DNA from 3 places in the Synechococcus sp. OH20 genome. Region 2 is predicted to be linked to each of the others. Evidence: predicted binding sites of a transcription regulator. Region 2 holds the regulator's gene; each other region holds the start of a gene.
The links. Region 2 encodes NtcA, which controls nitrogen genes in cyanobacteria. Its sites were predicted from a motif close to GTANCNNNNGNTAC; they were not measured.
Positions count from the first base shown of each region.

Region 1 (3,281 bases), on a different contig from region 2:
ATCCTGGGTATCTCCCATCAGCAGTTCCAGACGCTCTTCAGTGGCCTCTTTGGGCGCGAGTTCGCCCACAAGGCGGCCCTTACGAATCACCAATAAATGAAATAAAGCGCTGATTCATCATGTTGCTTCCCAGCCGAATAAAGCAGGGCTGTGGCTCCTGATAGCTGCTATTGTCTGCAGGGCTCCTTCATCTGGTCTGACCAGCCCACAAACGACTAATGATGCAACATCCAGGGTCGCCCACAAGATTGGAGTCGATACCTTCGGGAGTTTGAGTCAGAGTTTGAGTGCTGTTCCCGCCTGATCAACTTAGGTTCTCTTTCACCCTTTGGAGCTGGCAAGGAACTAGAAAGTTGAATCATGGGAACCGAAATAAGACGCTTACCCACTTGCTTACAAGTGGGGCAGTACGCTGGATCCCGGTATTGAGACAGAGGTCGCCATAACTCAAACTCACCACAGCTTTGACACTTAAACTCATACAGGGGCATCTTCTTACTCCAACACTTGAGAAAGATATCAAGATGGCTCGAAACATCTAAGAACAGCTAAGGATTTACCTGGGTAGGATATCTATCTCGAAGATTTGTGTAGGAACGGCCACCGTACAGCAAGCATTAGGAATATCGACGATCCCGCTCACCCTGCCCTCCACGGGTGCAGAACTGAGCAGGAGATAAGCTTGTTCTCCCGTAAAGCCAAACTTTTTCAGATATTCGATGGCATTTAAGCAGGCACGTCGGTAAGCAATGTGAACATCCATATAATGTTGCTTACCTGTAAACTCGTCCACAGAAATGCCCTCAAAGACAAGATATTCTGAGTAACGCGGCTCTACAGGGCCAGGCTTAAAGATGGGATTAACCAATCCGTACTTCTCGACGCCACCCTTAATTAGATCAACATGGAGATCGATATAGCCTGACATTTCAATGGCGCCACAAAAAGAGATCTCTCCGTCCCCTTGTGAGAAGTGAATATCTCCCATCGACAGCTTGGCACCCTCCACGTAAACCGGAAAGTAGATCCGTGTTCCCTTAGACAAGTTTTTGATATCGCAGTTACCGCCGTGCTCCCGTGGGGGCACCGTCCGGGCCGCTTCGGCAGCAACCCGCTCATACTCTGACTTGGGCAGGGTTCCCAAAATCGCGTTCTTGGGATTGGGCAAGGCGGCCAGCACAGGCTGATTACCAGATAGGCCCGCGCCGTAAGTGCGCAAATCAGGAGCCGAAGCAACCAGCTCAGCCTCCCGCTTGTTCCAAGTTGCCAGCAACTTGTGGGATGGAGCGCAGCCGATGAGGCCAGGGTGGATAATGCCGGCAAAGCGCACATGAGGAATGTGTCTGGAAGTGGTGTAAATACCCTGAAAATCCCAGATGGCCTTGGCCGCATTGGGAAAATGATCGGTGAGGAATCCTCCGCCATTTTCTTTGGCAAAAATACCCGTAAACCCCCACTCGTCTCCCGGCAGTGGCCCAATGTCCAGCAGATCGACGATCAGGATATCTCCAGGCTGGGCGCCGTTAACCCAAATAGGCCCACTTAAAACATGAACAACACTTAGGTCAACCTGCTCAATGTCGGAAGGATCATCGTTGTTCTTAATTTGTCCATCCGTCCAGTCTTTACACTCAATTCGGAAGACTTCGCCGGGGTTCACAGAAACCACCGCAGGGATGTCAGGATGCCAGCGGTTGTGACCTGGCAGATCCTGTTGATCCATCGGCTTGGTCAGGTCAACTTTAAACAGCGTTTTGGGCATCGGATCTATCCTTGAGCCGTCGCTCTGGAGTCAGGCTGCAGATGCCTAAAAGTGTATCTCCGATGAAGGAAGCAATACTGTAGTAAGGGCTACAGTTGATAGTGCTGTTGTCTACAATCGTATGGGCAGGAGAACGGCTTAGATCGACAGGCTGTTTCACCTCGGTTCAAAGTAACTATAGTCATTGCAAACGGTTATGAAACAGCTTGCTGGTTGATCTCTAGCTCCCCTCTCCCCTTGCGGGAGAGGGGTCGGGGGTACCAACACCCCCTGCCGGCAAAGGCGAACGCGTCAGCGGCGCGGGGCGCTTGGGACGGCAGCGAAGAGTCTTAACCTTGTTTGAAACGACTATGGACATTTCAACCAGATTCAAACGAGAAGCTGCTGCTGGAACAGGTAGCCTAACCGCCGCTAGTCCAGCGCTCGCGCCTGGGCCAGGAACTCCGCCACCGTCAGGGATCCCAGGTCTTGCCCGTGGCGCTGGCGCACGCTCACTGTGCCGGTTGCCTGTTCTTGTTCTCCCACAATGAGCATGAAGGGGATCCTGGCCTTCTCGGCGTTGCGGATCTTTTTGGGCAGGCGGTCGCTGTCGGCATCGATGTGGACGCGGATCCCCTGTTCCCGCAGGTGATCCCGCACCTGGGTGGCATAGCCCAGGTAGTGGTCGGAAACGGGCAAAATGCGCACCTGTTCCGGTGCCAGCCAGAAAGGAAAATCCCCGGCATATTCCTCGATGAGGATCCCAATAAGCCGCTCCAGCGAGCCAAAGGGAGCGCGGTGGATCATCACCGGCCGCTGCCGGGATCCGTCTTCGGCTACATAGTACAAATCAAAGCGCTGCGGGTTTTGGTAATCTACCTGCACCGTGCCCAACTGCCACTCCCGATCCAGCGCGTCGCGGAAAATAAAGTCCAGCTTTGGCCCGTAGAAAGCCGCCTCCCCAATCCCTTCAAAATGCGGCATTGATAGCTTCTCCACCGCTCGCCGAATGGCATTTTCGGCCATATCCCACTCTTCCGGGGATCCCAGATATTTATCGGATTTGGGATCGCGGAAGCTGAGGCGGGCGCGAAAATCCTTGAGTCTGAGCTTCTCGAAAACGACCAGAATGAGATCGACAACCTTGAGAAACTCTTCTTCCAACTGATCGGTGCGGACAAACAAATGGGCGTCGTCCACTGTGAAGCCGCGAACGCGAGTTAACCCTCCCAGCTCTCCCGATTGTTCGTAGCGATAGACGGTGCCGAATTCGGCATAGCGCAGCGGTAAATCGCGGTAGGAGCGCAGCTCCGATTTATAGATTTGGATGTGAAAAGGGCAGTTCATCGGCTTCATGACAAAGCCCTGCTCTGCCGCCCGCGCCTGCTCATTCTCCGCCATCATAGGGAACATGTCTTCTCGATACTTTTGCCAGTGGCCGGAGATCTTGAACAGATCCACGCGGGCGATGTGGGGCGTCACCACCGGCAGATAGCCCCGCTTGAGCTGCTCCTGCTTGAGAAAATCCTCCAGCACCCAG
Region 1 is NZ_JANSIQ010000037.1:110,927-114,207, reverse strand. Features, by position in the region: gene NW826_RS08575 (FmdB family zinc ribbon protein) at 216-491, opposite strand; gene fmdA (formamidase) at 557-1,762, opposite strand; gene thrS (threonine--tRNA ligase) at 2,174-3,281, opposite strand, start outside.
Region 1: fmdA (formamidase) is a predicted target of NtcA. The motif match lies at 1,842-1,855, and genes of this name have one in related genera.

Region 2 (3,281 bases):
TGGTGCTGTACTTGTGCTCTAGGCCGCCAAATCCCCCTGCCGACAAATGCACAATAAACCAGTAGCGGTCGTAGGGCAGCCCGCCGAAAAACGCCGCAGTGGCCCGGACAATTTTCTCGGCATCGGTCACCGCTTGCTCCAAATCCAGAGTGCCCGCTCCCCAGACCACCAAGTAGTGGGGGATCCCTTCCACTGCAAACGACCGCAACTGGTGCAGCCCCACCTCCACCGGGCTATCCACCAGCTCGTCGTAGTCTGCCGCCACAAAAGACTGGCCGGAAGCAGGATCCTCAGAAGAAGACCTCAAAGGCCGCAAACTGGTGGCGATGCGCCAATCTGGCTTGGGAGGGATCACCGTCAAGGTGTAGGGTTCCCGCTCGCGACCGGGCACATAGAAAAAGAGCGCCGCCCCGTTGAAGTAGGCGTGGGTGAGATCCAAATGGTTGGTGCGCACCGTCAGCTCGTAGGCATAGACCCGATAGCGAACCTTCACAGCCGAACAGCCCGGCGGCTCGATCTCCCAAGTGTTCTTATCTACCTTCCGCCAGGCCAAAGGGATCCCTTGCTCCGTTGCCGCCTGAAACTCTTGCACATGGCGGGCATATTCCCGCACCAGGTAGGATCCCGGCGTCCACACCGGCAGCCGCAGTCGCAGAGGCACTTCTGGATCCACCTCTTGGATCTGTAGTTCCACCTCCAGCAGATGCTTGGCCGGCTCCGGCATCCGCACTGTGAAATGCTGGCGGCTCAGTTGAGAAGGTGCAGCAACAACAGCCTCCGGGATCCCCATAGGATTTTCCAGTCCACCACTTGCTTCCTACCACCCAGAGCTGGCAAGGCCCCAGTGACAATAGCCCTTATCCTACCCTTGGCTTGGGATCCCTTTGTGGAACAGAAACGAGACCTAAAAACGTAGCCCATGCTACAAAGATGCCTAGGCAGAACCTTCTACCTTAGGGTAAACCCGGCTATTGTTGCCGATTCTGGAGTCGATAGGGTTGCAACTCGGCCCAATGCTTCTAAATTGATCTTACATGGATTGATCTTAGGTATAAACTGACCTCAAAAGGTTGATGAGTATGGTGGTGGCCGTCGCAGAAAAATCTCTGATCACAGCCTTCAAGCAACTGGGAGGCCCTCACCATCCTCCGGTTATCGAAACGTTTGAACGTGGTAAGACCATCTTTTTCCCTGGGGATCCGGCGGAGCGGGTTTACTTTTTGGTGAAAGGAGCTGTCAAGCTCTCGCGGGTCTACGAAATGGGGGAAGAAATTACCGTTGCTCTTCTACGGGAAAACAGCATCTTCGGGGTGCTCTCCTTCATCACAGGGCAGCGCTCCGACCGCTTCTATCACGCGGTGGCCTTTACGCCTGCTGAGTTGCTCTCTCTGCCGATTGAGCAGGTGGAAAAATCCCTGCGGGAGAACGCCGAACTGGCCATGTTGCTGCTCAAGAGCTTGTCTTCCCGCATTTTGCAAACGGAGATGATGATCGAGACGCTGGCTCACCGCGATATGGGATCCCGTCTGGTTAGCTTTTTGCTGATCCTCTGCCGCGATTTCGGGGTGCCTGGCCCGGATGGGGTCACCATTGATCTCAAGCTGTCTCACCAGGCCATTGCCGAAGCCATTGGCTCGACCCGCGTCACCATCACCCGTCTGTTGGGAGAGCTGCGCAAGAAGAAGTACATTTCCATTTACAAGAAGAAGATCACTGTACACGACCCGATGCGGCTGAGCCACCGCTTTGTCTAGAGGGGATGGGGCCTAAACTCTGCCCCCCAAACCAGCCAATGCTCAATTCACCCCTGCAGCTCCGCAGAATCTTTGGGTTCTCTCTCTTAAAGTTTTCTGGAAGCTGACGGGATCCCGGTCAAGGATCTATTAGCCTGTGGGGGGATCTGGCTTTGGCCAGAGCTGTCTAGCCAATTGCTGAGGTGTAACTGTGGAAACGGCCATCGAGTGGATTACCGCCCATGAGATCCTCGACTCGCGAGGACGCCCCACCCTAGAAGCCCTGGTGGGCCTGGCCAACGGAGCAACGGGCTTGGCGCAGGTGCCCAGCGGCGCTTCGACCGGTACCTTTGAGGCCCACGAGCTGCGGGACGGGGATCCCAAGCGCTATGGAGGTAAGGGCGTGCTGAGGGCGGTGGAAAACATTCTTGGCCCCATCCAGTCGGAGCTGCGGGGAGAAGATGCCCTCAACCAAGCCCGCATCGACCAGTTGCTGATCGACCTGGACGGCACCCCCAACAAGTCCCGCCTGGGGGCCAACGCCATTTTGGCAGTTTCTCTGGCGACGGCCAAAGCGGCGGCGGAAGCGGTGAGCCTGCCTCTTTACAAATATCTGGGCGGGCCTTTTGCCAACTTGCTGCCGGTGCCGTTGATGAACGTGCTCAACGGCGGTGCCCACGCCGACAACAACGTGGACATCCAGGAGTTTATGCTGGTGCCCATTGGTGCGGCCAGCTTTCGCGAGGCGCTGCGCTACGGGGCCGAGGTGTTTGCGGTGCTGAAGACGGTGCTACAGCAGAAGGGGCTGTCCACCGGGGTGGGGGACGAAGGCGGATTTGCCCCCGATCTCCCCTCCAATGCGGCAGCTTTGGATCTGTTGCTGACGGCCATCGAACAGGCAGGCTACAGGCCGGGGGAAGATATCGCCTTGGCCCTGGACGTGGCCGCCAACGAGCTGCTGCAGGATGGGCAGTACCACTTCGAGGGCCAAGCCCGTAGCGCCGAGCAAATGGTCAATTACTACGAGCAACTGCTGGCCAACTATCCCATCCTTTCCATTGAAGATGGACTGGCGGAGGAAGACTGGGCCGGCTGGCAGGCCCTCACCACTCAACTGGGATCGCGGGTGCAACTGGTAGGGGACGACCTGTTCGTCACCAACCCAGCCCGGCTGCAGAAAGGCATCGACAGCGGCGCCGCCAATGCCATCTTGATCAAGCTCAACCAGATTGGCACGCTGACGGAGACGGTCTCGGCCATGCACCTGGCTAGCCAGGCAGGTTTTCGCTCTGTGATCAGCCACCGCTCCGGTGAGACAGAAGACACCACCATCGCCGACCTGGCGGTGGCCACCCGCGCCGGCCAGATCAAAACCGGATCCCTCTGCCGCAGCGAGCGCATTGCCAAATACAACCAACTGTTGCGCATCGAAGACGAGCTGGGGGAAGCGGCAGTCTATGCCGGCCGGGTGGGCCTGGGCCCTAAAGCTCGCTAACTCCCGTTCCATCCCTCCCCAGCACCTGCACCAAAAAGGCCCAGCGGTCGGCG
Region 2 is NZ_JANSIQ010000036.1:1,299-4,579, forward strand. Features, by position in the region: gene NW826_RS07890 (M61 family metallopeptidase) at 1-790, opposite strand, end outside; gene ntcA (global nitrogen regulator NtcA) at 1,080-1,754, shown strand; gene eno (phosphopyruvate hydratase) at 1,945-3,228, shown strand; gene NW826_RS07905 (prolyl oligopeptidase family serine peptidase) at 3,215-3,281, opposite strand, start outside.

Region 3 (3,281 bases), on a different contig from region 2:
CACCCACCACCTGCGCCACCAGCTCCTTGTTTTTGAAAAACTGCACCGTCGGCGTGCAGGTGACCCCGCCAGCTTCAGCAATCTCCGGATCCTTCTCGATGTCGATCTCCACCACGTGCAGCTTGTCGGCAAACTCTTCGATGACCTTGTTCAAGATCGGCCTGAGGGCATGACAAGGGGCACAGGTGGGAGCGGTGTACTTGACCATCAGCAGGCGATTGCTTTCGTGGTAGAGCCGCCGCAGGGCATAGCTCCCTTCATGGCAGGTCTTACTGAAGTCCAGATCCTCGTGGCCGTTCTCCGCAAAGCTGGCTTCCGCCACCGCAGCTTCCCCCGGCGACTCCGCCTCGGGAGGAGCCGTGGCAGGGCTGGGCTCAGGATGGCTCTGAGGGACGACGTGATACTCTTGGGCTAAGCCGTGTTCCGAGAGCCAGCGCTCCGCTAACATGGCCGCCATACAGCCGGTGCCGGCAGCGGTGATGGCCTGGCGAAACTCGTGATCCTGCACATCCCCGGCGGCAAACACGCCCTCTACACTGGTGGCTACCGATCCTGGGCGGGTGACAATGTAGCCCACTTCATCCAGCTCCAGTTGCCCCGTGAACAAGTCAGTGTTGGGCTTGTGGCCGATGGCGTAGAACAGTCCGCCCACCGCCATCTCCCGGATCTCGCCCGTCTGGTTGTTGCGCACCTTCACCCCGGTCAGGCGCTGGCCGTCGCCCAGGACTTCCACCGCCTCGGTGTGCCAGTGCACCGTAATCTTGGGGTGGTTGAGCACCCGGTCTTGCATGGCCTTGCTGGCCCGCATCTTGCCACTGCGCACCAGCATGTGGATATGGGATCCAAACTTGGTCAGGTAGGTGGCCTCCTCACAGGCGGTATCGCCACCGCCGATCACCACCAACTCCACCCCCTTGAACATGGGCATGGCCCCATCGCAGACGGCGCAGGCGGACATGCCGCGGTTCCAGTAGGTCTCCTCCCCGGGCAGGTGCAGGCGCTTGGCCGTGGCCCCGGTGGCGATGATCAAGCTGTGGGTGCGCACTTCCCGCTCGTCAGAACGGACGACAAAAGGCCGCTGGCTCAGATCCACAAAGGTGACATCCTCGGGGTAGAGCTCCGCCCCCCACCGCTGTGCCTGGGCCCGCATGTTTTTCATCAGTTGGGGGCCGCTGATGCCCTCGGGAAAGCCCGGAAAGTTCTCCACCTCGGTGGTGGTCATCAGTTGCCCACCCGGGATCCCGCCCGCCTGGAAGCCCTCAAACACAACTGGCTTCAGGTTGGCGCGCCCGGCGTAAATGGCCGCCGTAAACCCAGCAGGGCCAGAACCGATAATCACCACATTCTCAATCCGACTTTGCTCTGTCATCCGCTCTCTCTCCTTCTGCAACAGGGATATTACATCAAACTCATAATGACTACGCTTTAGCCTAACACGATTCGGCGAACTGGGCGAGGCTGGGGCTCGTCAGTCCTATTTTCGCTCCCTTGGGGCAGCCGAGGCATTGGCCTATCTAGAACGCAGGTGTGGACTGCTGGCGGGCCTAATCCTGAGCTGGCGGCAAGAGGTCTTGCCCAGGTTGTCTCATCAGTTGGGCAGAAGGCCAGAGCCGGGCCAGTTTTGTATCAGAAGCTACAAAATGCCGGTGTTGGCCTTTCTAGGATGGGTGAGCGCTTTTGGCCCATCCAAGTCGAGGCGCGGGGATCATCCGCTGGGATCCCATTTGTTTCAGCCACAATTTCCCCAGTCTTAACTGCAACCCAATCAGGAGAGAGCGATGGCATCCACGCCCCAAGAAGTGCTTCAGATGATCCAGGACAACAATGTCCAGATGGTGGATCTCAAGTTTGTCGATATCTTCGGCACCTGGCAGCATGTCTCCTTCCACACCTCGATGATTAAGGAAGAAACCTTCACCGAGGGGCTCCCCTTCGATGGATCCAGCATCCGGGGCTGGAAAGCAATCAACGAGTCGGACATGTACATGGTGCCGGATCCCAAGACGGCCTGGATCGATCCCTTTCTCGAGGTGCCCACCCTCAGCATGACTTGCAGCATCGTTGAGCCGCGCACTGGCCAGCCTTACAGCCGCTGTCCCCGCAGCCTTGCTGCCCGTGCCGTCGCCTATCTGCGATCGACAGGCATTGCCGATACCGCCTACTTCGGGCCGGAGGCGGAATTTTTCATTTTTGAGGATATTCGTTTCGACCAAACTCAAAACTCGGCCTACTACTTTGTAGATTCCATTGAAGGTCGCTGGAACTCAGGCCGGGAGGAGAAAGGTGGCAACCTCGGCTACAAGCCTCGCTACAAGGAGGGCTATTTCCCCGTTCCGCCCACCGATGCGCACCAAAATATCCGCACAGAGATGCTGCTGACCATGGGCAAATTGGGGGTGCCCATCGAGAAGCATCACCACGAGGTGGCGACCGGCGGGCAAGGGGAGTTGGGCTATCGCTTCGCCGATCTGGTCACCGCTGCCGACTACATGATGGTCTACAAATATGTGATCCGGAACGTGGCCCGCAAGCACGGCAAGACGGTGACGTTTATGCCCAAGCCCCTGTTTAACGACAACGGCACCGGCATGCACACCCACCAGTCCCTCTGGAAGGATGGTCAGCCCTTGTTCTACAGCGAAGGCACCTACGCCAACCTGAGCGAGACAGCTCTCTACTACATCGGCGGCCTGCTCAAGCATGCTCCGGCGATCTTGGCTTTCACCAACCCCACCACCAACTCCTACAAACGCTTGGTGCCCGGGTTTGAGGCGCCAGTCAACTTGGCCTACTCGCAGGGCAACCGCTCGGCTTCCATTCGCATTCCGGTGACCGGCAACAATCCCAAGGCCAAGCGGCTGGAGTTCCGCTGCCCAGATGCCACCTGCAACCCCTACATCGCCTTCTCGGCCATGTTGATGGCCGGCTTGGACGGGATCAAAAACAAGATCCACCCCGGCGAGCCCCTCGACAAGGATATCTACGATCTGGAGCCAGACGAGCTGGCCAAGATCCCCTCCACACCTGGATCCCTGCTGGATGCTCTGGAAAACCTGCAGAAGGATCATGCTTTCTTGTTGGAGGGAGGCGTCTTTACCGAAGATCTCATCCAGACCTACATCGAGTACAAGATCGACAACGAGATCAACCCCATCAATCTGCGGCCTCACCCCTACGAGTTCGCGCTCTATTTCGACGCCTGATCGAGGTTTTCATCCAAAACATTCGTTCTCGAATGAGGTTTTGGAACGGGATCCCTTCTTTTGCCGTGGGGATCCCCT
Region 3 is NZ_JANSIQ010000011.1:240,081-243,361, reverse strand. Features, by position in the region: gene trxB (thioredoxin-disulfide reductase) at 1-1,369, opposite strand, end outside; gene glnA (type I glutamate--ammonia ligase) at 1,779-3,203, shown strand.
Region 3: glnA (type I glutamate--ammonia ligase) is a predicted target of NtcA. The motif match lies at 1,624-1,637, and genes of this name have one in related genera.